One region of the Vibrio sp. PID23_8 genome, then DNA from elsewhere that is predicted to be linked to it. Evidence: predicted binding sites of a transcription regulator. Region 1 holds the regulator's gene; each other region holds the start of a gene.
What was found. The regulator PurR, encoded in region 1, represses purine synthesis genes. The targets are predictions, from matches to a motif close to TNANGNAAACGTTTNCNTNA.
Positions count from the first base shown of each region.

Region 2: the regulator PurR is predicted to act here: its motif matches at 6,871-6,890, upstream of AK966_RS15680 (uracil-xanthine permease family protein).
Region 3: the regulator PurR is predicted to act here: its motif matches at 4,798-4,817, upstream of AK966_RS02265 (uracil-xanthine permease family protein).
Region 4: the regulator PurR is predicted to act here: its motif matches at 6,187-6,206, upstream of folD (bifunctional methylenetetrahydrofolate dehydrogenase/methenyltetrahydrofolate cyclohydrolase FolD).

Region 1 is NZ_LIXE01000001.1:292,045-300,134, forward strand. It holds gene cmoM (tRNA uridine 5-oxyacetic acid(34) methyltransferase CmoM) at 1-530, opposite strand, end outside; gene elyC (envelope biogenesis factor ElyC) at 645-1,430, shown strand; gene torR (two-component system response regulator TorR) at 1,501-2,214, opposite strand; gene torD (molecular chaperone TorD) at 2,482-3,129, shown strand; gene purR (HTH-type transcriptional repressor PurR) at 3,564-4,568, shown strand; cyclic di-GMP riboswitch class I at 4,848-4,937, shown strand; gene AK966_RS01320 (TfoX/Sxy family DNA transformation protein) at 5,054-5,644, shown strand; gene AK966_RS01325 (TVP38/TMEM64 family protein) at 5,763-6,455, shown strand; gene AK966_RS01330 (DUF2007 domain-containing protein) at 6,455-6,772, shown strand; gene AK966_RS01335 (alpha/beta fold hydrolase) at 6,807-7,610, opposite strand; gene glgA (glycogen synthase GlgA) at 7,730-8,090, opposite strand, start outside.
Region 2 is NZ_LIXE01000010.1:89,842-97,931, forward strand. It holds gene AK966_RS15655 (Tex family protein) at 1-112, opposite strand, end outside; gene AK966_RS15660 (RimK/LysX family protein) at 434-2,344, shown strand; gene greB (transcription elongation factor GreB) at 2,399-2,884, opposite strand; gene ompR (two-component system response regulator OmpR) at 3,098-3,817, shown strand; gene envZ (two-component system sensor histidine kinase EnvZ) at 3,940-5,232, shown strand; gene AK966_RS15680 (uracil-xanthine permease family protein) at 5,307-6,698, opposite strand; gene AK966_RS15690 (S9 family peptidase) at 6,946-8,090, opposite strand, start outside.
Region 3 is NZ_LIXE01000001.1:485,012-493,101, forward strand. It holds gene AK966_RS02240 (M48 family metallopeptidase) at 251-1,702, shown strand; gene arsC (arsenate reductase (glutaredoxin)) at 1,719-2,069, shown strand; gene wrbA (NAD(P)H:quinone oxidoreductase) at 2,070-2,642, shown strand; gene AK966_RS02255 (DUF2069 domain-containing protein) at 2,663-3,103, shown strand; gene AK966_RS02260 (DUF2066 domain-containing protein) at 3,346-4,632, opposite strand; gene AK966_RS02265 (uracil-xanthine permease family protein) at 4,867-6,120, shown strand; gene upp (uracil phosphoribosyltransferase) at 6,305-6,931, opposite strand; gene purM (phosphoribosylformylglycinamidine cyclo-ligase) at 7,110-8,090, shown strand, end outside.
Region 4 is NZ_LIXE01000002.1:301,317-309,406, reverse strand. It holds gene rnd (ribonuclease D) at 1-586, shown strand, start outside; gene minE (cell division topological specificity factor MinE) at 1,738-2,001, opposite strand; gene minD (septum site-determining protein MinD) at 2,004-2,816, opposite strand; gene minC (septum site-determining protein MinC) at 2,834-3,496, opposite strand; gene AK966_RS05260 (YcgL domain-containing protein) at 3,694-3,978, shown strand; gene AK966_RS05255 (lytic transglycosylase domain-containing protein) at 4,024-4,995, shown strand; gene folD (bifunctional methylenetetrahydrofolate dehydrogenase/methenyltetrahydrofolate cyclohydrolase FolD) at 5,257-6,117, opposite strand; tRNA gene AK966_RS05245 (tRNA-Arg) at 6,319-6,395, shown strand; gene AK966_RS05240 (class I SAM-dependent methyltransferase) at 6,557-8,090, shown strand, end outside.

The DNA.
Region 1 (8,090 bases):
TGGGGCATGCCGTCTAATACATGTGGAATATTACCGCATACCACATTTTTATAGACTAAGCCGTGGTGGTTATAGAACATTACCGAAGCAATGCCTCCCGGTTTTACTTGTTCCAATACTGTTTCGAGAGCGGCTTTAGGATCAACCAACCACTCCATCACTGCATGGAACATAACAAGATCCACCTGCGCTTCCATATGCTCGCCAATGGACTGGACAGGTGAATGAATCAGGCGATACTGCTCAAGCAAACCATTTTTTTCAATATCCTGTTTCGCTAGTTGCAGCATTTCCGAAGATAGATCACATAAAGCAACGTGATGTCCGAGCTTAGCAAGCTTTTGCGACATTTGTGCCAACCCACCGCCTGCATCAAGTACATCAAGAGCTTGCTGGTCAGCGCCTAATTCACTTAGAATCTGTAGAAAATCTTCCCATACAATGATTTGCCGAATCTCCCCTTTATCGGAGCCGTAAATATTTTTTGCAAATTTGTGGGCGATATCGTCGAAATTGCGGTCTTCTGTCACTTCTGCTGAGTTATCATAACGGATTGTGCCGCTATTCTGGCACAAGGAAAGCAGGAATAAAGAGGGTCAACCTCATTTTTATTATCAATTGATGTTTTTTCGGACTATTTATGTATGTTTGAGCTGAAAAAAGTAGTGACCGCTCTGGTCATGCCCTTGCCCGCACTGCTACTGATAGGGTTATTAGGTCTTGCGCTTATCAGTTTTACCACCAAACGCAAAACAGGATGTTTTGTTGTTCTTCTCTCTTTTGTCGGTATTTTCCTAGCGGCCTTCCAACCACTATCAACGAAACTCTTGATGCCATTAGAGCGAGAGTATAAAGCGTTTTTACCGTCATCTGAAACCGTAGACTACGTTATGGTATTAGGTAATAACCATGTCGTCGATGATGAGATCCCACCCACTTCTCAATTAAGTCGTACCGCGCTGATGCGTTTAACTGAAGGTATCCGTATTTTGCGTATGTACCCAGGAGCAAAGCTGATTCTGTCTGGTTACGCTGGCGGGTCTGAGATAAGTCACGCCCGTATGATGGCCAACGTTGCTCTGGCACTCGGTGTGGCTAAACCTGATATCATTTTATTAGAGGACGCAAAAGACACCTGGGAAGAAGCGCGACAAGCGGCTGCGTTTGTGAAACAGAAAGAAGTGGTTTTAGTGACCTCTGCTAGCCACATGAAACGGGCTCTGTATGAGTTCAATGCGGCAGGAATCAAGCCAACCCCAGCCGCTACGAACTATCTTGCTATCGATGAAATTCATCAACCTTGGCATAAATACTCACCAAAAGCACAATACTTGGAACAAACTGAAATTTATTGGCATGAATACCTTGGTGGTTTATGGCAAAAACTGCGTGACACAGTTGGGCAAACCCCAATGGTTGCAAGCCAATAAATCGAGTAAGTAAGAATCACAAGATAGAAAAAAGGAGAGCCCATGCTCTCCTTTTTCTTTACGACTTAGCTTAGTCACCTGCAAACATGTAGCCTTCACCATGGACGGTCACAAAAATTTGTGGGTTCTTCGGATCAAACTCCATCTTAGCGCGCATACGTCGAATTAATACATCGATAGTACGATCGTTTGGCGCATCCACTCGGTGGCTGATCATATTCAAAATACGTTCTCGGCTTAATACCTGATTTGGATATGAAGACAAGGCAACCAAAAGCTCATATTCAGCTTTGGTCAGTTTCACTGGCTCACCGTTGCGACTTAGCGCACGACGCTGGATGTCAAATGTCCACTCGCCAAAACGTACAATGTGTTCTTCATTGCTTTCTTTTTCTGCTTTTTGAGAGCCATTGCGAGCAGCAGAGATGCGCCACAATAAGTTCTTAACTCGAACCAATAATTCCCTTAGTTCAAAAGGCTTTGTCACATAATCGTCTGCGCCCATTTCTAGGCCAACGATTTTGTCAATGCTATCCGTGCGTCCTGTCACTAATATGATGCCGATGTCTGACTGGCTGCGTAATTCACGCGTAAGCATAAGACCATCTTCACCGGGCAAGTTAATATCCAACATGATAAGATCAACGTCACCATCTTGAAGCACCTCGCGCATTTCTGCGCCACTTTCTGCTTCACTGACTTTGTAACCTTCATTTTGGAAATAGCCCGCAAGCTTACTGCGAGTTACAACATCATCTTCTACGACCAATACGTGATAGCTCATTTACACCACTTTCTGTCTTCTTTATATTCCAAGACGTATTCTATTCATAACTAGTAACATTTCTAGTCATAGATACATAAAAAAGCAAGATTTTGCGATTTTATTGATTCAAAGCAAGCTTATTTGTAGCCATTAACAAAAGAGCATATTCTTCCACAAGGCATCATAATTATAGTTACTGCTATTCATTTTAATTGTTTACACTTAAGGAAATATTCTCAAGTGACTTCAAGATGCCGTTTTAAGAGCATCATTCAGGAGCAAAAAATGCAAGAAGTGAAAGCTTTTAATGAAAAACGTGCCGAAATTTACTGGTGGTTTTCTAGCCTGTTCGCCAAAGAACTGACCGAAAAAGAACTAGAGACTTATCATAGTGTTGAAATTCGAAGCTTTTTAGCTGGTTTAGGTGAAAATAAATCCCTTAAACCAGCCGTAGACTCGCTTGTGGACGCTTTAAACCGCTTACAAGATCGTGAAGATGCCCAATTAGAACTTGCCGCAGACTTTTGTGAACTTTTCCTTAAAACAGAAAAACATGGCGCCCTTCCATACGCATCGATGTATATTGGTAAATCTGGACTGTTAAACGACAAGCCAGCAGAAGAAATGGAAAAACTGATGGCCGATTTTGGTGTTCAAGTGGACGTAAATCTCAAAGAGCCCGCAGACCATTTAGCCGTTGAGTTAGACTTTTTGGGTAACATGATCATCCGCTCTAACGAACTCGAGCAAGAAAAGCATATGGAAGAAGCATTCACCAAACAGAACGATTTCATTCAGCAACAGCTGTTAACTTGGTTACCGCCATTTGCTGCCAAGTGTAAACAATTCGATGAATTTGGCTTCTATGTTAGCGTTGCACAACTATTAATTGCATTTTGTAAACTGGACAGCAATTACCTTCTTGGTGAATAATTGCCGCCTATTTTGGGGAGTTCAGAGCTCCTTATTTGTTCGTTCAGTTTTAGTCTGGCGTAGAAAAGCCTTTTCATTTCGCAGTTAAAATGTGACTTGAAATACACAAAACCACAGCTGAAAACATTGCCAGCGTGCTCGCATCAGTCTAAAATGTGAACGCAAACGATTAAATATGATTTATATGTAAACCGCTGAAATATAGCGGTTTTTGTGTTTTATTAACATCATTGCTGATCCATTCCTTATTGTAACTAAAAGGAATAATACTCTCAGCAACGAATGTTGCTACAAACCTTTATTATACCGATTTCGGAACAACCACTGCCTGAACTATTGAGTACTACTTTCCTCATAACACTCGGTTTGCGCAGATACTAAGCGTAAGGTTGTATTCACTACGGTATTAAGTAGCTCGATACAGGACATCATTTATGGCCACTATAAAAGACGTTGCTCGCTTAGCCGGCGTTTCTACCACAACAGTTTCGCACGTAATTAATAAAACGCGCTTTGTTGCAGAAACAACCCAAGAAAAAGTAATGAAAGCAGTTGATGAACTAAATTACGCGCCAAGTGCTGTTGCCCGCAGCTTAAAGTGTAACTCAACCCGTACTATCGGCATGTTGGTAACACAATCAACAAACCTATTCTTCTCTGAAGTTATTGACGGTGTTGAAAGCTACTGTTACCGCCAAGGATACACACTGATCCTATGTAATACTGGTGGTATCTATGAGAAGCAACGTGACTATATTCGAATGCTGGCAGAAAAGCGTGTTGATGGCATTTTAGTGATGTGCTCGGATTTAACCGAAGAGCTACAAGAAATGCTGGATCGCCATGCTGATATACCAAAAGTTGTCATGGACTGGGGCCCAGAAAGCTCAAAGGCGGATAAGATCATCGACAACTCTGAAGAAGGTGGTTACCTAGCAACGAAGTTCCTGATTGACAATGGTCACACCGATATTGCATGCCTAAGCGGTCACTTTGATAAAGCAGCATGTAAAGAGCGTATTTCTGGTTTTCGACGTGCAATGGCTGAAGCAAAGCTACCAGTAAACGAAGAGTTAATTCTCGAAGGTAACTTCGAGTGTGATACGGCAGTACTTGCTGCAGACAACATTACGGCAATGGATAAACGCCCTACTGCGGTATTCTGTTTTAACGATACCATGGCATTAGGCTTAATGAGCCGTCTACAACAAAATGGCATAAAAATCCCTGATGATATCTCAGTGATTGGCTATGACAATATTGAGCTTGCGGAGTTCTTCTCGCCTCCTCTAACGACTATTCACCAACCAAAAAGACGTGTTGGTAAGAATGCGTTCGAGATTTTACTAGAGCGAATCAAAGACAAAGAACACGAAAAACGCATTTTTGAAATGCAGCCTGAGATTGTGGTTCGTAACACCGTTAAGAAATTGAACTAACTCCCCCTCAAGTTTATAAAGCGCTCTTCGGAGTGCTTTTTTTATTTCGTAAAATAAAATTTTTTAAGCATTTCACATTACTTATATAATCAAAAGCTAAGATAAATTGCTGTTTTAACTAACTTGTTGCCCATTTCCTACATCAAGCTTTTGTATGGCAAGTAGACATTTCAAAATATGAAATTAGACACATTAAGATGGCACCATTAGTTGAATAGAGATCACACTTTAGTGTTTGAAACGTGATGTTAATGCAATATACGAAGTATTCTCCTCTTGTCACGCACAGGGCAAACCATTCGAAAGGATGGGACGCAAAGCCTCCGGCCTTAACCACTAAATATAGTGAAAGGTAGCGGGGTTACCGATGGCAAATATGCATTAAGTGAGTTTACCCTTTAATGACATTGTGTCTGCATGCATTTGCTAATCTCTCGGACCTGATTTTTGGTGGCGTAATATTAATTACACCGAGATAACACACCATGGATAAACCGATACTCAAAGACTCAATGAAGCTGTTTGAGGCACTTGGTACGATCAAGTCGCGCTCAATGTTTGGTGGCTTCGGGCTTTTCGCTGATGAAACGATGTTTGCACTCGTTGTGAACAATCAACTTCATATTCGAGGAGACCAAAAAACTTCATCTGACTTCGAGACTCAAGGATTAAAACCGTACGTCTACAAGAAACGTGGATTCCCCGTAGTGACGAAATACTATGCTATTTCTGATGATTTGTGGGAATCTACTGACCGCTTGATTGATGTTGCTAAGCTATCTCTAGAGACGGCTAAGCAAGAAAAAAAGCAACAAGCGAGCACTAAGCCAAACCGTTTGAAAGATCTTCCTAATCTACGCTTAGCGACTGAACGCATGCTAAAGAAAGCAGGCATCGATTCCGTCGAAGAGCTAGAAGATGAAGGTGCCTTAAATGCTTACAAAGCAATTCAAGATACGCATACCTCTACGGTAAGTATTGAGTTGCTGTGGGCGTTAGAAGGGGCAATCAACGGTACGCATTGGAGCGTTGTGCCTCAGTCTCGTAGAGAAGAGTTGATGTTCGCGCTTTCATAACGCGCGATTCAGCATGACATTGAGTAAAAACCGCAGTTTTGATACTGCGGTTTTTTTTTGAAATTTTTTCTTCTTCCATTCTGTCTTATTATCTAAGCTGCGAAATGGAGTAACGACAATGAATAAAAAACTGATTTTAGGTCTGTTCCTACTTGCGACGGTCATCTTTCTAGGGGTGAGCTTCAGCCAATATTTAACGTTAGAAAACGCAAAAGCACAGCAAGAGGCTTTGAATACGTTTATTAACCAGAACTTCGCTTTCGCTGCAGCGACGTATTTCTTTGCCTACATCGCAATTACGGCGTTCTCGATCCCTGGCGCCGCTGTTGTTACTCTGCTTGGTGCTGCTCTATTCGGTTTCTGGGCTAGCTTATTACTGGTTTCTTTTGCCAGCACCATAGGTGCTACCATCGCCTTCTTAAGTAGCCGCTATCTATTGCGTGAGTGGGTGCAAAGTAAGTTTGGCAATAAGCTAAGTGCTATTAACCATGGTGTTGAAAAAGACGGGGCATTTTACCTATTTTCACTGCGCCTCATTCCCGTGTTCCCCTTTTTCTTAATCAATCTACTGATGGGCTTAACGCCAATGACGGTGGTTCGATTCTACTTAACCAGTCAAGTTGGTATGCTGCCAGGAACGGCCGTCTATCTCAATGCAGGTACTCAACTCGCAACCATAGATAGTCTGTCCGGCATTATGTCTCCAGCAGTATTGGCGTCATTTGCATTGCTTGGGTTATTCCCTATCATCGCAAAATGGGTCATGAATAAAATCCGGCCAGTTCAGGGGCAACCGAATGGAAACGTTTAATGAAGATATATATCGCTCAAAACCCCACTGAAGCCCACATCGTCTGTGAACTACTCAAAACGGAACACATTGTTTGTGAAGTGCGAGGTGAAAACCTGTTTGGTTTAAAAGGTGAGCTGCCATTTGGTGATGATACTGACCCGTATATTTGGCTTTTACATCCAGAGCAAAAGCTGAAAGCCTCAGTGATACTTGAAGAGTATCGCAAACAAGCAGAACCAACTTATCTAGATTGGCAGTGCCCGCAGTGCTTAGAGCAAAATGAAGGGCAGTTTGGAGCTTGCTGGCACTGCGGATATCAAATAGGGGAACCATAACGGTTCCCCTACTCTTTTGTCCCTTCAGCTGAGATTAAGCCGTTAGGCGCTGCTGCTTAATAAACTCTATTGAGTGTTGGTTAAAATCGTCAGGTCGTTCTACGTTGCATACATGACCACAGTTTGGGATCTCCCGCAACGAACTCAGCTTGTGGGCTGCTACCATCTCTTTTACGGGCTTGATAAACATATAATCCCGATCTCCCATCAAATAAAGCGTCGGAATCGGCAGTTCTTTATCTTTGAAATATCTCATTAGTGGGTTCACATCGGTGGCTAAAATGAACCAACGTTTAAACTCTTTTTGACACAACTTCTTCGCTTCACGAATAAATAGGTGGCGAGATTCACGCTGGTTCTTTTGTGGCATCACGACATAAGCAAACAACTTGTACAACCACATGTAGGGCAAAATATGTTTACCAAGATTACCTAACGTCACCAAAATTTGTGAACGTGTGTTTAATCGCGTCACGGCCCCACCTAACACCATCGAACACACACGCTCAGAAGCAAGCTCTGCTAAATTCCGTACAATGATGGTCCCAAGTGACATGCCGACAAAATGTGCCGATTGGATTTTTAAATGATCCAAAACTTTCAAAATATCTTGCGTCACGGCAGTAAAGGTATAACGGCTTGTGATCAGCTCTTTAAGTAATTGGTTTGACTTTCCATGTCCTCGAAGGTCAATCAACAGCAAATTAAAGTGCTGTTTATACGCTTTGATTTGTTTAAACCATATTGAAGAACTGCCACCAGCACCATGTACGAAAACGACCCACTCGTTGCTAGTAGGGTGCAGATAGGTTTTGTGGAACAAGATTGGCTGAGTCATGCGTCAGTGATCAACAGTCGTAGTAAACAAAGGAGTAAATCCTACCACATTCCATCACTAACGAGAAAATTAAGGCACCATAATCGGTGCCTTAGATTACAGTTATTTAAGATTTTGCATCAATTTAACGCAGCGCGATACAATTGCAGATATTCTTCTGCCGCTTTGCGCCAACAAAAATCTTTTTGCATTGCATAGAGCTGAACACGTCTCACTTCTTTGATGTTTTGTGCATAGAGCAATAAAGCTCTTAACATCGTGAGCAATAATGCTTGTGGTGTCGGCCCATCAAACACAAAACCAGTTGCGTCTAATGGATCCGCATCGTAATCGTTAACACTATCTTTTAGACCACCGACACCACGAACAATTGGCAGTGTACCGTAAGCCATGCTGTAGATTTGGTTTAAGCCACAAGGTTCAAACTCCGATGGCATCAAGAAGAAATCAGAACCAGCTTCAACCAAATGCGCTAACTCA
Region 2 (8,090 bases), on a different contig from region 1:
GGGCAATAAAAGGGACGGTATTGCCGTCATCAATTAAGGTGACAGCAGCAGTGACTTGCTCTGGGCGAACATTCAGCTCTTGAGCGATCATGCGACAGATAGCTTGGCTCATCCGTGTATTCTCTTTAATTCTCTATAAACCAAGCATCTCGAGGTGACTTGGGTATAGTGGGTTTGTATTGTTAGGTTTAAACATTGGGGTCATTGCGGGAATTTGCAATGTTTTATCCCCAATGAGCTTCGAAATACGAGGTGCTGCGCTTTATCAGCGACTTTTGTGCAACAATGATTCAACGTAACTCTAAACCGAGCAAAAATTTACCTAGCGCTGATGGACATTGGTCAGATTTATGTCAAAACTGTAATTAAATTGAGAACTTATACGCCTGGTTGTCAACTAACCCTTGTAATTTTGCCCATACGGAAAACACTGATGAAGAAAATCCCTTTGGCTTTAGCGCTTTCGGCAGCCTTGCTGGGGGCACCATTCGCGTGGTCACAATCGCTTTCTGCGACCACGCAAAACCCAATTTATCAACTGGATGACAAACCTGTTCTGGGGCGAGTAGAAAGCGTCTATTACAGTGATATCCCTGAGTTAAGTGGCGTTCCTTTTATCGGTAAGATCGATACTGGTGCGGATACCACATCGATGCATGCTGAAAATATTCATTTATACAGCAATCATCCTCAGTTCAATAAACTGAAAGATAACGAGTTAATGTGGGCAGTACTCGGCGATCTCATTGGCACAGATGGAACGTGGGATGCGGAGAAATTTGCTCGTGCAGATTGGGATAAAGAGGATTTTGATGCTTATCAAGTGCATGTCACATTTACCATGCAGCACCCATTTACGGGTGAGCAGATCAAGGTGGATGATGAGCTCGAGAGGCTGAGCATTATCCGCAATCGTACTAGTGAAACGCCGATTTTACGACCAACCATCAGTTTGCCGATGACCATTGCGGGTAAAACGGTCGATACCGAGGTGAATTTAACCAAGCGTAGTCAGTTTTCTGCCCCTATTTTAATTGGTAAAACGTACCTTGATAATAACGCTTGGGTGTTTGCAGGCTACGACTATCTGCAAGAGCAACCCAATGCGCAGATGATTGGCAAAAATGAGACCGTCGACGTTGAAGGGGTTCCGTACAAAGTCAGCGTTTCGACCACCAGTCGTTACACCAACGTACATGCGCTGGATATTCACGTTGATAAAAATAAAAAACAGGTCTCCTTTACCTTAGAAGGTGAAAACGGTAAGCGTCACTCTATGACATTGCCTCTGGTACGTATGCTGAAAACCAGTAAGACTGAGCGTCCGTTGGTCTACTTACCGGTTAAAGTGGGTGAAAACGAAACGCAACAATGGCTGGTTTACTTGCGAGATCGCAGTAAGCTCAGCTCACAAATTCGCCTTGGCAAAGATGTCGCTAGCCAACATTTTGTGATTGATACAGATAAAGAAAACTTGTTAGGTGGTGTTGAGAAATCCTATAAGAGCGCACTGAAGTCCAAGCCTCTGGTGATTTCCCCACAAGAGTCGATCAATATTGATGGCTATCTACTGCCTGCTTATCCCACCTTTGCGGTAAAAACACCACTATTGCGCGTCAATGGATTTGAGCTGAGTGAAAAAGGCAAAGAAGAAGTGGTGACCTTCTACCTACCGACAAGTAAAGGAAAAGAAGAGAAAATCACCAAACCCGTACTGAAAAAGTTAAAAGTGGGTGAGGCGGTTCGTCCGGTCGTCGAGGGGGACTTTATGCTTGGAGGCAAAGAGAAACCCATCGAATTCGCGATTGATGTGCTGGAGAAAGAGAATCAAACGCAGCCATTTTTTGTCTTTGGCCACAATATGGCCAAGGGGGGCGTTCTCTTAAATACCCGCACAGACCATTTACTGGATGCGAGACCACTGTTTAAAGCGGGCCACATTGAAGTGGCAGAAGTCGAAGGCATGTTGTTCCCTGTCAAACTGGATACGGGCGCGGATGTGAGTTCGATTAACGCGAAGAACATCAAACAGTTTAAGAAAGATGGTGTTGATATGGTGAGCTTTACCTACGAGAACGATTTGGGGATGACGAAATCATTCACTAAAGAAGTGGTGGAGGTAATGCGCATTACTGCCAAGAAAGGCGAAAAAGCGAATGTGCGCCCGGTCGTCGAAATGCATGTCAAACTTGGTGAGTTAGAGAAGAAAGTTCGAGTGAATTTACAAGATCGTAGCCGCTTCCATTACAGCATGATTTTGGGCAATAACTTCTTAAAAAATGGCGCGTTGGTGGCCAGTGATACGAACTATATCTTGACGGATAAACCGGATTACGAAGAGTGATCTGTATGAGAAATAAACAATGCCGCCCTTTTGAACAAAAAGGGCGGCATTGTTTTACTGTTCGTCTGCTTGGTAGCGAATGTTATTCACAAACCATTCTTTGTACCCTTCCGGGGTTTTTACCGCGAACTCGTCGTCGACTTCTTTTTTTAGTAGAGCGCGTGCCATTGGTGAGTCAATGGAGATGTAGCCCTTTGCATCGCCGTAGATTTCATCCGGTCCAACAATGCGGAAGCTTTTGACATCACCTGCTTCGTTTTCAATTTCTACCCATGCCCCAAAGAAGACTTTTCCTTCCTGCTGGGGGGCATAATCCACGACTTTGACTTGCTCAAGGCGTTTGCGTAAATATCTGACTCTACGGTCAATTTCACGCAGACGTTTTTTGTTGTACTGGTAATCTGCGTTCTCACTGCGATCGCCCAAACTTGCTGCCCAAGTGACTTTCTTGGTGACTTCCGGCCGTTCTTCTCGCCACAAAAAATCGAGTTCAGTTTTTAAGCGGTTGTAGCCTTCGCGAGTAATTAGATTGGTTTTCATCAGACGTAAATCAGAGGTTATTGGGTTCTGCTGCTCATATTAGCCTTGAATTAAGCCGACTGTAAATTGTTGTGAAAGGGAGATAAAGCCTCTAGCAACCCGAAATAAATGCAAAAACAGTGGCTAAGATAAAAAGAGTAACAATTTGCACAAGCACGTTTGAAAAAACAGTGATACATTTTTGCCATTAGATGCTTTTGAAAGGATGTTTCAATGCAGGAAAATCATAAAATTTTAGTGGTTGATGACGATGCTCGTTTGCGTGCTCTTTTGGAGCGTTACCTTTCTGAGCAAGGTTTTCAGGTGAGAAGTGTTGCTAATGGCGAACAGATGGACCGTCTTCTGACCCGTGAAAATTTCCACCTTATGGTGCTCGATTTAATGCTGCCGGGCGAGGATGGCTTGTCGATTTGTCGTCGTCTTCGTCATGCAAATAACATGTTACCGATCTTGATGCTGACCGCAAAAGGTGACGAAGTCGACCGTATCGTTGGCTTGGAAGTCGGGGCTGATGATTACCTGCCGAAGCCGTTCAACCCTCGTGAGCTGCTCGCACGCATTAAGGCGGTATTGCGTCGCCAAACGGTTGAACTGCCAGGCGCGCCAAGCACGGAAGAAAAAGTGGTGGAATTCGGTGACTTCCGTCTGAACTTAGGTACGCGCGAAATGTTCCGTGGTGAAGAGGCAATGCCGCTCACTTCTGGTGAGTTTGCGGTACTGAAAGCCTTGGTAACAAACGCTCGTGAGCCTATGTCTCGCGATAAGCTGATGAACATGGCTCGTGGTCGCGAGTACTCAGCAATGGAGCGTTCAATTGACGTGCAAATTTCGCGTTTGCGCCGCATGTTGGAAGATGATCCAAGCAAGCCTCGCTACATTCAGACAGTATGGGGCTTAGGCTACGTATTTGTCCCAGACGGTAAAGAGACATAATCTTTCAAAAAGGTTTGCCGATATTCGCAACCCATATTCCGCCCTCAAGCCTCCTTCCTGATTGAGGGCTGGAACCTCGCAATTAAGGCTTTCCACTAGGAACGGTCCATTAGGAACTCTCCATGCGAATCCGAAGTTCATTTACACAATCTATCCTGTTGTTTATCTCCTTGCTGCTCGCTAGCCAAGTCTTTTCTTATTACGCTGTTTTTAATTATGCGTTGATGCCAAGTTTGCAGCAGTTCAACAAAATTCTCGCTCATGAATTGAATCTAGTACTGGATGAAAATGGTCCACTCAAATCGGATGCACCATTGCGTCATCAGCTGTTAGAAAGCTTGGGTGTGACGGTGCATAGCGTAGATAGTGAGGTGATGAATGAATTCAATCATGCGATGCCTATCGACCTGATGTCTGAAGAGATGACGCAGGAACTGGGTTCACCAACGGAAGTACGCTTACAGCTAGGCAGCGAGAGCTACATCTTGTGGATGCGTATTGATCAACTACCGAATTCCATTATTCGCATTCCACTTTCTGAACTGCAAGAAGAGGACTTTGCACCGCTGTTCCGTAATAGCTTAATCATGGCACTGCTGATCATTGCGGGAGGGTGGCTGTTTATTCGCTTGCAGAATCGTCCACTTATCGCACTGGAGAAGGCGGCAAAAGGCGTCGGTCGAGGTGAAATTCCACCACTATTGCCGGAGAAAGGCGCATCGGAGATTCGTTCAGTAACCCGTGCGTTTAACCAGATGTCAAAAGGCATCCAAGAACTGGAAGAAGACCGTGCGCTATTGATGGCGGGTATCAGTCATGACTTACGGACGCCACTGACGCGTATTCGCCTCGCGACAGAAATGATGTCGCCAGAAGACAGTTATTTAGCCGAAGGCATCATCAGCGATACTGAAGAGTGTAATGAGATCATCAGCCAGTTTATGGACTACCTCAAGCCGGTAAATAAAGAATCGTTTGAGCAGGTGGACATCAATACCATCACTAGCGATGTCGCGACGTCGGAAGGGGGTTATGAAGTCGAAATCGAAACTGAGTTCAACCCAACGATGCCGACCGCCAAGGGCAGCCCAATCGCAATTAAACGCGCGGTGAGTAACCTTGTGGTCAATGCTCTGCGTTACGGTAATGGCTGGGTGAAAATCAGTACTGGCGTGACTGCGGACAAACAGCTGGTGTGGGTGTGCGTTGAAGATAATGGTCCGGGTATCGAGCAATCCCAAATTGCGCGTTTGTTTGAACCTTTCACTCGTGGCGATACGGCGCGAGGCAGTGAAGGGACGGGGTTGGGCCTAGCTATCGTGAAGCGCATCGTTAGTCAGCATTCAGGCTCGGTTGTGGTGCGTAACCGCAGCGAAGGCGGCTTAATTGCACAGATCAGTTTCCCTACCAAGTAATCTTTTCTCAAACGCTTCCAATAAAAAAGCCCAACCTATTGCTAGGCTGGGCTACCCGATAATCCTAGGCAAGGTTAGGATTTTTGTCCCTCTTGAGCAACGAGCTCATCTTCCTCTTCCAATTTCTCTGGAAGCAACAGGTTCAATACGATCGCAGTGATACCGCCAGCGGCGACACCGGTTGAAAAAATGCTCTTAATGAATTCCGGCATAAACTGAAGAATTTCCGGTTTTTGTGCGATTCCCAACCCCATTGAGAATGACAGTGCCATGATCAGGACAGCACGGCGGTCTAACTCAACACGAGAGATGATGCGTACACCTGCTGCCGCGATCGTACCGAACATCACAATCGTTGCTCCGCCAAGCACGGGTTCAGGAATCAACTGCACGAAGCTTGCGACCCCAGGGAATAGCCCGAGAATAACCAACATACCCGCAATGAAGTAACCCACATAACGGCTTGCAACGCCCGTTAGCATAATGATGCCGTTATTTTGGCTGAAGGTAGAGTTTGGGAAGCTGTTGAATACGGCTGCGATTGCTGAGTTGAGGCCATCGGATAAAACACCACCCTTAATACGTTTCATGTAGACCGGGCCTTTTACTGGCTCGCCGGACACTTCAGACGTTGCGGTGATGTCGCCAATCGCCTCTAGTGCGGTAATGAAGAAGATCAGCACTAATGGAATGAACAGTGACCAGTCGAAGCTAAGGCCGTATTGCATTGGGATCGGTAGCGCAATCAGCTCTGTTTTACCGAGCTTAGCGGTATCGACCATGCCCATAAAGTACGCCATCACATAGCCAACCAGCATCGCAATCACGATAGAAGCAACGCGTAAGTATGGGTTTTTAGAGCGGTTTAGTATCACGATCAAGCCAAGCACGGTACCGGCTAGCGCGAGTTTATCTAAGCTGCCAAATGTACCATCACTCATCGCTGCGTAGCCGCCGCCCATCGATACCAAGCCCACTTGGATTAGGGTTAGGCCGATAAGCGTTACGACGATCCCTGACACTAAGGGGGTAATAATGCGGCGTGCGTGTTCTAGAACGCGAGATAAGAACACCTCTGCAAATGAGGCGACCAAAATAGTACCGAAAATGGCCGCCATCATGGTGTTGATATCAGCCCCACCGGCTTTAAGCGACAATCCTGCACCAATAATTGGACCTAAGAAGTTAAAGCTGGTGCCTTGTACTGATAACAAGCCAGAGCCAATAGGGCCAATAGTACGAATCTGAATGAATGAAGATACCCCGGATGCAAATAAGGACATGCTGATGATGGTGTTGGTTTGGTCTGCTGGCACCCCCAATGACTGACATATGATCAGAGATGGGGTGATGACCGCGACGAACATCGCCAATAGATGCTGAAGTGCCGCAAAAAGAGTTTGAGGTAGTGGTGGACGATCGTTTAACTGATAGACCAGTTCCGAAGCTCGGTTTGAAGTTGTCATTGTTTGTCTCGCTAGTCGCAATAGTTCTTGCCCAGAGCTCGCTGAATGGGAGTGCTGGGTGGAGTTGACGTTATTGCCTGTGATTGCTGTTAATCAGTGTCAACTCAGGTTGGTTTGATGTGACAAGGCGCACATCATCAATTTTGAGCGCGATTATAGAGGGATTTATTTGAAAGGCAAACGTTTGCTTGTGTAAAAAAAGGCGATAACCGTGCAGTTATCACCTTTTGATGTTTAAGTTAGCTGATTAGTTCTTCAGATGCTTGTCGAAGAAATTGAGCACATGAGCATAGTATTTTGCTCGATGCTCATCTTTGTAAAAACCATGCCCCTCATCATCAAGCACAAAGGACTCATAAGGGTAGTTGATGTTGTCTAATGCTTTGGCCATCGCATTAAAGTGCTCAATTGGCGCGCGCTGATCTTTACCACCGTGAACCAGTAGAATCGACGCTTTCAGCTTATCGACATTGTGCGTAGGGGACATCGCTCTTAGGGTTTTAGGATCCGTACCAAGAACCTTAGTTAAAAAGCTAAGTCCCATTTTACTATCTGGGACATCTCCTTCTTTGAACATCAGTTCAAGGTCGTAGACACCTGCGCTCCCAACGGCGCATTGAAACAGTGCTGGCGCGACGGTTGCTGATTGCAAGGCGCTGTATCCACCAAAGCTACCACCAGAAATACAAATTCTGTTCTTATCTGCGATCCCTTCTCCGATGATGTACTTGGTCGCATCGATAATGTCATACTGGATGTTGGTTCCCCATTTTCTATAGCCCGCTTCTTCAAATTGTTTACCAAAGCCACCACTTCCGCGGAAGTTAACTTGTAATACCGCATAGCCATGCTTTGCAAGGAATTGGTTTTCTTCCGTAAAGCCCCACCAATCTCTTGGTCCATGCGGCCCCCCATGTGGGTTGACGATGAGTGGTAGGTTTTTGGCTTCTGAGTTCGGTGGAAGGGTGAGGTAACCTGTGATGTTCTTACCATCACGACTGGTAAATTCGATTGGCTTCACTTCTGCCATTTGTGCTGGATCTAACCATTCTCTTGCGGAGAATAGGTAGCGTATTTCTTTTGGCTGTGTTGTAAACAGGTAGTAGTCACCTGGGTTTCTATCATTAAACGCCATGATAACGTAAGCATCGCCAGCGTCGGTTTCACTGACTAATCTGACTTGGTGTCCCGGTAGGGAGGTTAATATTTGCTGTAGGTATTCACTGCGCTTGTTTTTGGGATCCACAAAGGCATAGGTTGGGTAATCACTCTCAAACTCTACCGCATAAAGCTGCTTTGAGTCAGGATCTAGCCAAAACGCTTTAGGATCGACGGCGCTATCTGATGCAACTTTGGTGCTTTCACCTGTTTTAAGGTTTAAGTGATGTACCG
Region 3 (8,090 bases), 190 kb from region 1:
TGATAGGGTGGTATTGTAACGGCTTTTTGAGTTGGTGCTAGCGTTTCTCGTACGATTTAAGTACAGAAATAACGCTTTACAGGTCATAATTCAAAACCTTCAGTATCACTATTTACGAAACCAATTCGTTTATTGTTGGTCTTATTGCTAGCATATTCATCTCATTGGGATGATCATAAAGCATGATAATGGAAGGAAGAGGCGCTCTCTTCTCCCCGTGCTTCGGTATTTTGGAGAACCTTTGCACCGTATGTTAAAACGCACTCGCTCGCTAGTTTGTATCTGCCTTGCTGCTGCACTTAGCACCCCAACAACTTATGCTAATACTCTAGAGCTTCCTGATATTGGCACGGCTGCAGGTAGCACTTTGACAATAGACCAAGAGTTGCTCTATGGCGATGCCTATATGCGTATGCTCAGAGCCAGCAGTCCTATTGTTAACGATCCAGTGATCAATGCGTATATTGATTCTCTCGGTCACCGTTTGGTCGCCAATGCGAATGACGTAAAAACGCCATTCCATTTCTTCATGATCCGTGACAGAAATATTAACGCATTTGCCTTCTTTGGTGGTTATGTTGCGCTGCACTCAGGTCTATTCCTGCATGCTCGCACTGAAAGCGAACTCGCCTCCGTGGTTGCCCACGAAATCGCACACGTGACACAGAGACACCTAGCGCGAAGCATGGAAGAACAGGCTCGCCGCTCTCCAGCAACAATGGCAGCTTTGGCAGGCGCTCTGTTACTTTCCATTGCCTCACCACAAGCAGGCATGGCCGCCATTACCGCCACCACGGCGGGCAACATGCAGAGCCAAATTAACTACACTCGTTCAAACGAAAAAGAAGCCGATCGCTTTGGTATTGCAACACTCGCAAAAGCGGGTTTTGAGGCGCAAGCCATGCCACGCTTTTTTGGACGCCTAGCCGACCAATACCGCTATGCAAGCAAACCACCACCGATGTTGCTGACGCACCCTCTGCCAGAGGACCGGATTACCGATACCCGACAGCGCGCTCAAGCTTACCCTCCGATGCGGGTCATTCCTTCGATTGATTATCACCTAACCCGAGCTCGCATTGTTGCCCGTTATGCCAACATAGATGGTCAAGCCGCTTTGGGGTGGTTTGAGCGTACCCAGAAAAAAGCCTCGTCAGAGATCATGCCATCGTTTGACTATGGACGCGCACTGGTTCATCTCGATAATAAACGTCTCGATCAAGCAGAACCCATATTGAATAAACTGCTAAAGCACGATCCCGGCAACCCGTTCTATCTTGATGCCATGAGCGACCTATACATCGAGAAGAAACAGCCACAAAAAGCGTTAGACATGCTAAATAAAGCGCTCAAGCGTAACCCGCAAAATGCGGTTCTTACCATCAACTACGCGAATGCACTCATTGAAGCCAATAAGAATGAAAAGGCTATTCGCGTTCTGCAACGTTATACCCACGATAACCCTGAAGACACTAACGGTTGGTTCTTATTATCGAAAAGTAACCAAGCGTTAGGACACAATGATGAAGAGCTAGCTGCACGTGCTGAAATTTTGGCATTGCAAGCAAACTGGAATAAAGCAATTCAATATTATAGTGAAGCAAGTAAAATTGCCGAACTGGGCAGCTTAGAACAAGCTCGATACGATGCTCGTATCGACCAACTAATGATCCAAAGAGATCGATTCATGGCATTACAATAACGAAATGGAGAAAACCATGTCAGTCGTGATTTATCACAATCCTCGTTGCTCAAAGAGCCGTCAAACCCTTGAACTACTAGAACAGAATGGTGTTACACCGGAAGTGGTTAAATACCTTGATACGCCGCTGAATGTTGAGCAACTAAAAGTACTTTACGCGCAACTCGGTTTCTCTTCAGTGCGCGATATGATGCGTACCAAAGAAGACATCTACAAAGAACTTGCACTTGGTGAAGCGTCAGTAACGGATGCGCAACTGTTCGAAGCAATGGCACAAAACCCAAAATTGTTTGAGCGTCCTGTTGTGGTGGCTAACGGCAAAGCAAAAATTGGCCGCCCACCTGAGCAAGTGTTGGATATCCTATAAATGGATTGCCAGATCCTCATTTTGTACTTTAGCCGCCACGGCTCAACAAAACAGCTGGCAAGACAGATAGCACGAGGAGTCGAATCGACTCCTCATTGCGAAGCTATTTTGCGTACCGTTGAAGAATTGTCACCTCACTCACACTCCCCTTCAGACCCAATTGTTACTCTAGACGAATTGAAAAAGTGCGACGGCCTTGCACTTGGTAGCCCAGTTTGGTTTGGCAACATGGCGGCGCCGTTAAAACATTTTTGGGATCAAACCACCCCCCTGTGGGTAAATGGTGACCTAATCGACAAACCGGCTTGTGTGTTTACCTCATCATCCTCAATGCACGGCGGCCAAGAAACAACGCAACAAAGCATGATGACCCCGCTGCTGCATCACGGCATGATGGTATTAGGCATTCCCTATTCACAGCCAGATCTGCATTCAACGCAATCCGGTGGGACACCTTATGGTGCAAGCAGCGTAGGACAAGACCCCAGCCTGACGGCAGAAGAGATTCGCCTTGCACAACAATTAGGAAAACGACTGGCGACCACAGCACAAAAGCTGACTGGCCGCCAGTAAGATCAAGGATAAGTAAATCGATGACTGACTCTATCGACCAACCACCTCTTAGTAAACAAACTCAAGCCTATCGCTACATGGCTCTAGTTAGTAACCTAGCGCTGTTAGCTTGGGTCGCCATTTGGCAACTTGCGCTCTCTCCTCATCCGCACTTAAGCAGCACAACCTTAGCCGTCGCTTGGTGTATTCCTTTATTGCTGCCTCTTCCGGGGATTTTAGCGGGTAAACCTTACACCCATGCTTGGGCAAATTTTGTATTAATGCTCTACTTCCTCCATGCATTGACCATTCTTTACGTCGATGATGGTGAGCGTTGGCTGGCCGTGGTTGAACTCGTGCTCACGTCGCTTGGCTTCGTTGGTAATATACTGTTTGCTCGTGCACGCGGAAAAGAGTTAGGTTTGAGGCTCAAACGCCTGTCTCAAGTAGAAAAAGACGAAAAGGCCAAATTTAATAAATAGTGCCAATCGTAATAAATATTGGTTCATTCTAGTTTGGTAGATGCTCGATAACGAGGCAAAATAGCAAGTCAATAGCTAGTCCTATTGCGGTCATTTTAACGACGTTAGGCGCTAAAAGCGCTGTGCTGAGTGGCTTAGATTATCCCGAGCTGAGGATATTTACTGTGATTGCTATAACCTGAGCCAAATTCCACACAAAAAAAGAGTCGCTCGCTGCGACTCTTTTTTATTCAGGGTAGACCTCAACCGAGGTTTGACACAGTATCTGTCTCAAGTGTTGGGGCAAGTTCTGACTCTGGTTCTGGTGTGACTTTAGAACGAACAAGTGCTTTCCATTGGTAAATCAGATCGTATTGTTCTGGCACTGACTCAATATTGATAGGTTGAGCAGGTACTGAAAGTTGTACGTCTTCAGCAGCCGCACCTTGTTCAACCACACTCGCTACCTTATCTGCCGACGTTTCAATTGGCAATTGTATTGGCTCCACAGACTCGACAGGAAGCTGAACAGGAACAGCCTGTTCATATAAACCACCTAACGGATCTTCAAATACCATCAGTTGCGAAATCGAAGATGCTTCTTGCTCAAACGCTTGTTGTGACGCAAGCAGATGGATCGTCAATGTCACCTCATTACCTTGTACACGTTTGATTTCTGTGCCTGCCACAGAATTTAGCTTAGTTAACGCTTTCTCTAAACCGAAAAAATCCACCGCTGAAGCAATATTAAGTACTTTCACGTCAATCGATTCTGAAGATTTGCTCGACACGACCACCGCACTCTTCTTCGCGTAGTAATCTGCGATGTCACCAACCATTGCTGCGATAGCACCGCTGCCCGACGTAGAACCGCTACGTGGAGTGGGTTGCGATTCAGACAGTTGCACTGGTGATTGATCGTAAAGTGTCCAACGAATCTTGTCCCCTTGTACTCGTACAATTAGCACGGCATCAGCAGGATAACGAACGCTCGCTTGACGGATAGGATCAATAAACCCACCCCAAATATCAGAGACATTCACCCCCGTAACGTCGTCAAAGTCACCCACTGGGATAGTAAGGGGTAAACCACGCACTTGGGCAGCATTACGTAGTGCCACAACACTCTGAGAATCAGAGTGCTCCCAAGTAATTGCACGATCGTAGCCTTGCTCTTCGACCAACCACACCAAAATGTTAGCACGGTTTGGTGACCAAAATGGCAGCTGTGCTTGGGTCAATAATGAACGGATCTGCCCGCTATTAAATAGCATTTTCAGACCGTTTTGACCGTCAACCTGACCGTAACCAAGTTGAGAAATATAGCGAGAGCTGGAACCAAGCGCCTTCTGAATGACTGGATTGCTAAGAGAAGCGTCAGTGCCTGTCGCGCGTACTATTACATCTTGCATACCTTGTTGACGAGCTAAAGACTCACCATCTTTCTGATTACTGTCTATCACGACTTCTGCGCGGTAGACATCTACCTGAGTAAGAGCGTAAGCAGGCAGGGACAACCAACCTATCAGTAAGAGAGCTAAATAGCGCATAGTTTTCATAATCCTCTAAACAAGAACCCGCATGATAAGCAACTATCAATTTCTGAGCAAGAAAAGTACGGAGTGAATTATCCGGATCCGACCAAGTTGACGCCCATTGAGGCAACAAAACATTCATCTTTCTTATCACTCCATACAAAAGTTTGATCTAGGCAATACTGCAAACGTTTGCAGAATGCTAATATTCGCCGGATTTGTCTGCGTATCTTTGAATAGGGAATTATTATGAATAATGCGTTACAAGGCGCTCAAATGCTCTTTGTCGCTTTTGGTGCTCTCGTACTAGTGCCACTTCTTACTGGCCTTGATCCAAACGTTGCTCTTTTTGGCGCTGGTGTCGGTACTCTTCTTTTCCAACTGATTACAAAACGTTCAGTTCCAATTTTTCTAGCATCTTCTTTTGCTTTTATTGCTCCAATCATGTTCGGTATCCAAACTTGGGGTATTGGTGCGACGATGGGCGGCTTAATGACTGCAGGTCTGGTTTACGTTGGCCTTGGCGCAATGATTAAAGTGCGCGGTGTAGGCTTTATTCACAAAATCCTACCACCTGTCGTTGTAGGCCCTGTGATCATGGTTATCGGCCTAGGCTTAGCGCCTACGGCAGTCAACATGGCTGTAGGTAAATCTGGTGACGGTGCGATTCAACTTGTGAATGGTGATGCTGCCATTATGATTTCAGCCATCTCACTCCTAACAACCATCACGCTGAGTGTATTTGCAAAAGGCTTCCTTAAGCTGGTTCCTATTGTGGGCGGCATCTTAGCGGGTTACGCTGTATCACTCATGTACGGCGTAGTGGATTTTACTCCTGTCGCTCAAGCTGCATGGCTAGCAATGCCTAATTTCACAGCACCAGAGTTCAACATCAACGCTATCTTGTTCATGATCCCAGTGGCTATCGCACCAGCGGTTGAGCACGTTGGCGACATGTTGGCTATCTCAAACGTAACGGGTAAAAACTACCTGAAGAAACCAGGCCTGCATCGCACAATTGCAGGTGACGGGGTTGCGACTATTGCCGCTTCTATGGTTGGTGCGCCACCAAACACAACTTACAGTGAAGTAACGGGTGCAGTAATGCTAACCAAAGCATTCAACCCTGCGATCATGACGTGGGCAGCGATCACGGCAATCGTGCTTGCTTTTGTAGGGAAGTTAGGCGCAATGCTGCAAACGATCCCTGTGCCTGTAATGGGCGGCATCATGATTCTGCTGTTCGGCTCTATTGCAACCGTGGGTCTAAACACGCTGATCAAAAACAACGTTGATCTGCACAAGTCCCGCAACCTTGTGATTGTTGCAGTGACACTTGTGTTCGGTATCGGTGGCATGGCATTTGGTATCGGTGACTTCAGCCTACAAGGCATCAGTCTATGTGGTATCGTGGCAATTATTCTTAACCTAGTATTGCCACACGACCTAGGTGAAAACCACGTGGTCGATAATGCTCAAATGGAAGAAGAGAACGCGAAGTAATTCGTCTGCGCTGTAATTATACCAATCGCAGTAAATAGCTGATCATTCTAGCTTGTTATAACACTCGATAACTCTGATTACTTACTGTGATTGGTCATAAAACGGTGCTCTCTCCATTCGAAACGAACAAATACAAAAAAGGCTTGGTGAAAACCAAGCCTTTGTTTTTTCTATTCAGTAATAATTACTTAGTACCGAAGATCTTGTCACCTGCGTCACCAAGTCCAGGAACAATGTAACCTTTGTCGTTTAGCTTCTCATCGATTGCCGCCGTGTACAGCTCAACGTCAGGGTGTGCTTTTTCTAGTGCTTCAATGCCTTCAGGAGCTGCTACAAGAACAAGTACTTTGATTGCCTGACACCCTTTCTCTTTTAGAAGATCGATAGTTGCGATCATAGAACCGCCCGTTGCAAGCATTGGATCAACAACGAGAGCAATACGCTCATCGATGTTAGAAGCAAGTTTGTTAAAGTATGGCACTGGCTCTAGCGTTTCTTCATCACGGTAGATACCTACAACACTGATACGTGCGCTTGGCATGTGCTCAAGAACGCCATCCATCATACCTAGACCTGCACGCAGGATTGGCACTACGGTTACTTTCTTGCCCTTGATTTGATCAACTTCTACAGGACCGTTCCAACCTTCAATGGTTACTTTTTCTGTTTCAAAGTCTGCTGTCGCTTCGTAAGTAAGAAGGCTACCGACTTCTGTCGCTAACTCACGAAAACGCTTCGTGCTGATGTCACCTTCTCGCATTAGACCAATTTTGTGTTTTACTAGAGGGTGTTTTACTTCAACAACTTTCATTTCCATCTCCGGCTTTTATGGCAATATTTAAATAAACCTTCAGATTATACACTATTTTTGCAGTGTTATAAGGATAGATCGCTGAAGAAAAAAACTAACGCAAACGTTTGCTATCTGTATTTAAGCACTGTTAGAATAGCGCCGTTTTCATATCCAACTTCAACCCGAGGACTTCACTGTGAGTGGTAATAACTCTTCTCTTAGCTATAAAGACGCTGGTGTAGATATTGATGCGGGCAACGCACTTGTAGATCGTATTAAGGGTGCGGTAAAACGTACTCGTCGCCCTGAAGTAATGGGTGGTATCGGCGGTTTTGGCGCATTGTGCGAATTACCAACTAAATACAAACAGCCTGTACTGGTTTCTGGTACCGACGGTGTAGGCACAAAACTTCGCCTAGCACTGGATATGAACAAGCACGACACTATCGGTATCGATCTTGTGGCTATGTGTGTCAACGACCTAATCGTGCAAGGTGCTGAGCCACTGTTCTTCCTAGATTACTACGCAACAGGCAAGCTAGACGTAGACACAGCGGCAGACGTGGTGTCTGGTATCGCTGATGGCTGTGTTCAAGCAGGGTGTGCACTTATCGGTGGTGAAACCGCTGAAATGCCGGGCATGTACGAAGGCGAAGACTACGACGTTGCTGGCTTCTGTGTTGGAGTAGTAGAAAAAGAAGACGTGATTGACGGCACGAAAGTAGCTGCTGGCGATGCTCTTATCGCCGTTGGCTCAAGCGGTCCACACTCAAACGGTTACTCTCTGATCCGTAAGATTCTAGAAGTGTCTGGCGCAGACAAGAACGAAGAGCTAGAAGGCCGTACTATTGGTGAATACTTACTAGAACCAACTAAGATTTACATCAAATCAGCACTTAAGATGATTGAGAAACACGACATCCACGCGATCTCTCACATCACTGGTGGTGGTTTCTGGGAAAACATCCCACGCGTACTGCCTGAAGGCACAAAAGCCGTGATCGACGGTAACAGCTGGGAATGGCCAATCATCTTCAAATGGCTACAAGAGAAAGGCAACGTTGAAACGCACGAAATGTACCGTACGTTCAACTGTGGTGTTGGTCTAGTCGTTGCACTACCTAAAGACCAAGCAGACGCAGCCGTTGCACTTCTAAAAGAAGAAGGCGAAAAGGCA
Region 4 (8,090 bases), on a different contig from region 1:
GGTACAACAAGAAAGTGACTCGCTGGTCTCTAAGCGCATTCGTGAAATCAACGAAGAAAACGCCTACCTCGATATTAAAGGTGCATGGCAGCTAAAACCATCAGAGCTTGCAGTGTTAAAACCTTTAGCGACATGGCGTTACCGTGAAGCACTTAAACGCGACTTGGCGTTGAACTTCATCTTCAAAGAAGGAGACTTGCTAACGGTAGCTCGTCTTGGGTTAACCAGCTTCAAGAAAATGGAAGCGGAGGATATTGACCCACGCGCAGTGAATCGTCATGGCGCAAGAATTGCCGCGATGGTGAAGAAGGCTAAGCAAACCCCGGCGGAAGACTACCCAGCGTCAATTGAGCGTTTGATGGATTACCCAGGTTACAAACAAATCTTCAAGAACCTGAAAGATGTGGTGAAGGTGGCTTCACAAAAGTCGGGCCTGGCGACGGAATTTTTGGCCTCGAAGAAGCAAATCAATCAGATCATCAGCTGGGTATGGAAGAAAGACCGCGATCCAGCGAGACTGCCAGATGTGATGCAAGGTTGGCGCCTTGAACTTCTCGGCGAGAAGATGAACAAGGTGCTGAAGTAAGTACAAATTAAAAAGGTTGGCAATGTTGCCAACCTTTTTTGTAACACGCATTTGTATTTTGCTTGAGGTACTCATTTTGATAAGGCTAAGCCGCCGAGTCATTCTAGCTGAAACGCAAGTACCTGGGTGAGAATAGGAATCTACTCACCGCCCGCTTTGAAGCCAAAATCCTATCTCACCAATTCGAGCACTCTGGTAATAGATTCTGAATCACGCTCGTTCCTCGCTGTCCAGAATGACGGGGAGATAGTGGGTCATTCCAGCGAACCTAAGTGAGACTAGGAATCTACTCACCGCCCGCTTTGAAGCCAAAATCCTATCTCACCAATCCGAGCACTCTGGTAATAGATTCTGAATCACGCTCGTTCCTCGCTGTCCAGAATGACGGGGAGATAGTGGGTCATTCCAACGAACCTAAGTGAGACTAGGGATCTACTCACCGCCCACTTTGAAGCCAAAATCCTATCTCACCAATCCGAGCACTCTGGTAATAGATTCTGAATCACGCTCGTTCCTCGCTGTCCAGAATGACGGGGAGATAGTGGGTCATTCCAACGAACCTAAGTGAGACTAGGGATCTACTTACCGCCCACTTTGAAGCCAAAATCCTATCTCACCAATCCGAGCACTCTGGTAATAGATTCTGAATCACGCTCGTTCCTCGCCGTCCAGAATGACGGGGAGATAGTGGGTCATTCCAGCGAACCTAAGTGAGACTAGGGATCTACTTACCGCCCGCTTTGAAGCCAAAATCCTATCTCACCAATCCGAGCACTCTGGTAATAGATTCTGAATCACGCTCTTTCCTCGCTGTCCAGAATGACGGGGAGATAGTGGGTCATTCCAGCGAACCTAAGTGAGACTAGGAATCTACTCACCGCCCACTTTGAAGCCAAAATCCTATCTCCCAATTCGAGCACTCTGGTAATAGATTCTGAATCACGCTCGTTCCTCGCTGTCCAGAATGACGGGGAGATAGTGGGTCATTCCAGCGAACCTAAGTGAGACTAGGAATCTACTCACCGCCCGCTTTGAAGCCAAAATCATATCTCCCAATTCGAGCACTCTGGTAATAGATTCTGAATCACGCTCGCTCCTCGCTGTCCAGAATGACGAAGAGGAGGGCACTCAAAGCAAAGTCGAAAAGTGGTTTATTTCTCGTCGTCTGGCAGTTTTACATTCAACTCAAGAACTGAGATATCATCGTCTTTGTGTTCAAATGTCAGATCGACCATGTTTGGATCAATCGCGACGTATTTGCTGATCACCTTCAGAATGTCCTCTTTCAATTGAGGCAGATAAGAAGGCGCAGGGTCGTTCTGGCTGCGGCGCTCAGCAACGATGATTTGCAAACGTTCTTTAGCTAAACTGGCCGATGTTTTTTTCTGAGGGCGGAAAAATTCTAATAGTGACATGTCTAGCCTCCGAACAGTCGTTTAAAGAGTCCTTTCTTCTCCTCAGTAAGGAAACGAAATTCAACCTCGCTACCAAGAAGGCGCTCTACGGTATCAGTGTACGCCATGCCTGCATCCGTATTTTCATCGAAAGTAACGGGTACGCCCTTGTTTGATGCGTTCAGTACCGCTTGGCTTTCAGGAATCACGCCTAACAAAGGAATATGAAGAATGTCTTCGACGTCTTGTACACTCAGCATTTCACCTTGGTTAACGCGAGCTGGATTATAGCGAGTCAGCAACAGGTGCTGTTTCACAGGCTCAAGGCCTTGCTCCGCGCGCAGTGACTTAGAATCCAAAATGCCCAGAATACGGTCAGAGTCACGAACAGAGGAGACTTCAGGGTTGGTCGTTACAATCGCTTCATCTGCGTAGTATAGCGCCATTAGAGCACCTTGCTCGATACCCGCTGGTGAGTCACAGATGATGAAGTCAAAGCCCATTTCACCGAGTTCAGTGAACACGCGTTGTACACCATCTTTGGTGAGTGCGTCTTTATCACGTGTTTGTGAAGCGGGAAGAATGAATAAGTTATCCGTGCGCTTATCTTTAATCAGCGCTTGGTTTAGCGTTGCTTCACCGTTGATGACATTTACAAAGTCATACACGACGCGGCGCTCACAACCCATGATCAGATCGAGGTTACGCAAACCGATATCAAAATCGATCACCGCAGTCTTATTGCCCTTAAGAGCCAGACCTGAGGCGATGGCTGCGCTTGAAGTGGTTTTACCAACGCCACCTTTACCAGACGTTACTACAATAATGCGTGCCATTTTATTTCCTTTTTAGACTAAATAGTGAGTGCTTCCAGACGTAATGATTCTTCGGCTTTACTGATCATTACTTTCTTTTGCCAATACTCACTCTCAATTTGATCGCTCAACCAGTAATCGCCAGCAATGGAAACCAGTTCAGCTTGTAAATCGTGACAAATAATATGAGCTTCTTGCTGCCCGCTCGCTCCGGCAATCGCACGTCCACGTAGGGTGCCATGAATGTGGATAGAGCCATCTGCTATCACCTCTGCACCAGCACTGACGTGCGCGAGTACCACTAAGTCGCCATCTTTAGCGTAGACTTGCTGACCCGAACGGACGGGGGTGCGAACCACTTTTGTCGGGGCGATTTTAGCTGGAGCTTGAGTCGGCGACTTGCTTGCAGACATAATCGCAAAGCCAGCTTCTGAGGCAAGATTTTGAACGCGCTTATCTTTGCAACCCGTAACCCCGACAGGAATAAACCCGGCGTCAGCAATCCCTTGTTTCAGCGCCCTGAAATCAATATCGCCTTCGACTTTTGCTATATTGATAATCAAAGGAGCGGATGCGAAGAAAGAAGGGGCTTGAGAAACCTTTTCTTGCAAAAAATCGACAGTTTTTTCGACCTCATTATCAGAAAGGTGTAAAACTGACAAAGTAAAACTGCTACCTTTAAGGTCTGGTGTATGGGTCATCGTGGACTACTTGCCTTTATTGAAAGAGCGTTGCCTTAAACTAGGTCTGTCATGTTATATTCCATCCTCTGACGCAGCAAGTTCTCAAGCGGGCAAATCCGAGATTTAATCTCAAATTTGCTATTAAGTTTGCGAGAATTTTACGTTTTCAACAAAATCCGCGCTAAAAGCGGATAAATCAGCACAAAAGGCTTGTCATGCTTTGTTCTATTTATAAAAGCGCAAAAAAAGAAGGCGCTTATCTTTATATCCCGAAAAAAGACGATTTTTCACAGGTTCCTGACACGTTAATGCAAATGTTCGGTAAGCCTATGCCAGTCATGACGATCAAACTTGATGGTCGCACTTTGGCGCAAGTTGATATCGAGAAAGTGAAGGCATCATTACAGAATGAAGGCTTCTTTTTGCAATTACCACCTCCGCCAGAAAACCTACTAGAAAAATACAAAGAACAAAAAACTCAGCAGAAAGGCGAACAGTAAGTCCGTTTTTCATCTGAGAATACTGCCTTACTCAAGGAGGGCAATATGAAAAAGATATTGGCAACGATGCTCAGTGTTGGCATATGTACTTCAGCGTTTGCAAGTAATGAGGGCTTTGAGGAGTACCTCAATAAATTGCGTACAGAAGCGCGTGCTAAAGGCATCTCTGAACAGGTGATCAGTGCCGCTTTTGCTAATGTTGAATACAAACCTCGTGCGGTTAATGCAGACCGAAATCAACCGGAAAAGAAACTGACGTTGGATGAGTACATTCCTCGGGCGGTACCGGAATGGAAGGTAAAGCAAGCGAAGCAATTGTACAAAGAGCATTACGCAGAGTTAAAGCGCATTGGTGACGAATATGGCGTGCAACCGCGCTTTATTGTCGCACTGTGGGGCGTGGAAAGTAACTTCGGTAAGTTCACCGGTAATTTCCGCGTGATCGATGCGCTATCGACCATGGCATTTGAAGGTCGTCGTGAAGAGTTCTTCCGTAAAGAAACCATGGCAGCGCTGCAAATTCTAGATGAAGGCCATATTGGGTTAGAGAGTTTCAAAGGCTCTTGGGCAGGTGCGATGGGCCAGTGTCAGTTTATGCCAAGCTCATTCCTACGCTTTGCCGCAGATGGCAATGGCGATGGTAAGAAAGACATCTGGCAATCAGAAGCGGACGTGTTTGCTTCTACCGCGAACTACCTAAGCGAATCGGGTTGGGACGACAAGTTCACGTGGGGTCGTCAGGTGAAGGTGCCACACGGTATCGACCACAATCTTGAAGGCCGCGGAGAAGAGAAAGGCAAATACCTGCAAGAGTGGAGCAAGCTTGGTATCACCAAATACGATGGCAGCCCATTACCTAAGTTGGACGAAGACATCAAAGCGTGGCTAATCATGCCCGACGATGAAAACGGTCGTACTTACTTGGTGTACAACAACTACAATGTGTTGATGAAGTGGAACCGCTCTTACTACTTCGCACTGGCGGTAAGTCACTTAGCTGACCGCATCACATTCTAAGTTGAATTTCTCAATACGGCTTCCAAGCTATTGCCACGGGCGTAATGGCGAACTTGATGAGTGCATCAATCGCTGGCGTGATTTTGAGCCTTTAACATATTAGAGCGCTGCGTTTCTGGTATCGGGAACGCTTCGCTTCGAGAGGGTAGAGGAAGACAGTTTTGGCTCAGACGCATCTTCTTGCTCCCTCAAAAACAAAAGGGTTGACGCTTCTCGTCAACCCTTTTCATTTCTTCGAATCTCGAATCTCGAATCTCGAATCTATTTCTTCGTATGGAACTGCTCGCAAGCCAGCATCGTATTCTCAATCAAGCTTGCAACGGTCATTGGACCAACACCACCTGGTACTGGAGTAATGAAGCTTGCGCTTTCACGCGCTTTATCATATTCCACGTCTCCGACTAGCTTGCCAGATTCAAGGCGGTTAATACCAACATCAACGACCACGGCGCCTTTCTTAATCCACTCACCAGGAATGAAGTTTGGTTTACCAACGGCGACCACAACCACATCGGCTTGGCGTATATGGCTTTCTAGGTCTTTGGTAAAGCGGTGACACGTTGTTGTTGTACAACCTGCAAGTAGCAACTCTAGCGTCATTGGACGGCCAACAATGTTCGATGCGCCAACCACGACCGCGTGCTTGCCACGTAACTCAATGTTGTAACGATCGAGTAGGGTAATGATGCCTTTTGGCGTACAAGAGCGCAGTTTAGGAATGCGCTGGGCTAAGCGCCCAACGTTATAAGGGTGGAAGCCATCCACGTCTTTTTCTGGGTGAATACGCTCAAGAACGTGCGTTGTATCAATACCCGCAGGAAGAGGCAACTGAACTAGAATGCCATCGATTTCTGCATCGTTGTTTAACTCGTCAATCAGAGACAACAACTCTTCTTCCGAAGTGGTCGCAGGAAGGTCAAAAGACTTAGAGATAAAGCCAACTTCTTCACACGCACGGCGCTTACTGCCAACGTAAACTTGCGAAGCAGGATCTTCACCAACAAGAACAACCGCAAGACCAGGAGCGCGAAGGCCAGCCTCAACGCGAGCTTTCACTCGTGCTGCAACTTCTGATCGAACAGTTTGGGAAATAAGAGTTCCATCTATATTTTGAGCAGTCATGACTTTCCTTTTTAAATAAGAAGGCTAATTATTTGCAGCGCATTGTCGCAGAAAATGGATTTAACATCCATAAGCAAACGTTTGCCTTGGGGTTCTTTTGAACATTTTTCGCATCATTGGCCTTTTTTTAGACATTCAGATCAGAATGTTACGAAAACCCGTTGATTTAAGCGGTTGAACTCGTATAATCCCTCCTGTAGCGCGCCCTTAGCTCAGCTGGATAGAGCACGTCCCTTCTAAGGATGTGGTCGCAGGTTCGAATCCTGCAGGGCGTGCCATTTATTTAGAAACCCCGATAGCTCAATGAGCTATCGGGGTTTTGTCGTTTTTGGTCACCATACTTTTTAGCGTAACGTTCCCTACAACTTTTGCACTACCTTCTAGTCTTTGCAATCAATAGCACTTACTATGTGTTTAGTTTAATTGCAGTCTTACCTTTATGTCCTCAACTTCTAGTTTCTATAACCAAAATGCGAGCTCATTAGCGGAGCAATACAACTCGACAACATTCGAAAAAGTGCATGCGGAATGGTCAGCCTTTTGGCCTCATTCTGGCGACCGTGTCCTAGATGTTGGGGCGGGTTCTGGCCGAGATGCTAAGTGGATGTCAGTGCAAGGCTGTGAAGTCATTGCTATTGAGCCAGCCGCGGCTTTGCTGCAGCAAGGAAAGTCTTTGACGGGAGATGCTGTTACTTGGCTAGATGATGCGTTACCAGTACTTGAGAAGACGACGAATCTGGGACTGCGTTTTGACCTGATTTTGGTTAGCGCAGTCTGGATGCATCTTGCAACCTCTCATCGTGAGCGTGCCTTTCGTAAGCTCTCCAACTTGCTAGCGCCCAACGGACGGTTGGTGATTAGTCTTCGTCATGGCGAGTTTACTGATGGGAGAAAAGCTTACCCAGTCTCCGTTCAAGAGTTAGAACAACTTTCAAAGAACAGTGCTCTTATGGTGAGGCACATATCTGAAAGTGACGATCAGCTCAAACGAGATAATGTGTACTGGCAAACTGTCGTGATGTCTTTACCTGATGATGGCTCAGGTGACCTAAACAAAGTGCGTCATATCATTGTTAATGATTCAAAATCCGCCACTTATAAGTTAGCGTTACTGAGAACCTTATTGCGTATTGCTGACGCACACTCAGGAGCAGTGATTGATCGGACTGATGGCAGGGTTGCGATTCCTCTTGGGTTGGTTGGTCTGTATTGGATTCGTCAGTTTAAGCGTCTCATCGACAAAGAAAATATTCAGCAAAGTTCCAATGCATCAAAAGGGCTTGGTTTTATTAAGCCTGATGGTTGGGGGAAGCTTTTTCACTTGAGCCCTGATGATTTAGCGATTGGTACTGCTTTCTTTGGGGATGATGTAGTGGCTTTAGACAAAGCGATCAAAGACAGCTTAAAAACCATAAAAGACGGGCCAGTGACTTACACTTATCAAGGTGATAAATCGAACCCGTATTTCGAAATGGTTCGTTCCTCGAAGAAGCATAAAGACTCGATCGTTATTGATGGGACTTTTCTTGAAAGCTATGGCCAATTTGTTCTTGATGAGAGTTTGTGGGATTGCTTTAGGCTCTATCACTCTTGGATTGAGCCGCTGGTGGTTAACCAATGGATTCTTGAAATGCAGCGTTTCAGCTCAAACCAAGAACGAGGAATCACACTACAAACGTATCACGATTGTTTGGTTTGGATTGATAAAGACCACGACACTCGCACCGTGCGCAAGAGGGTAGAAGAATTGCGCTCTAGTCAATCTGAGATAATCAGTGTTTGGAGCGGTCGTAAGTTACGCAATGAATATCACGTCGATCATTGTTTGCCTTTTGCATATTGGCCGAACAATGATAAATGGAATCTTCTACCAACCTCCAAAACGGAAAATTTAAACAAGCGTGATCGGCTTCCTGCAGTGTCTCGATTGAATACCTCAAAGCAACGCATTTTGGATTGGTGGGAGTTGGCAT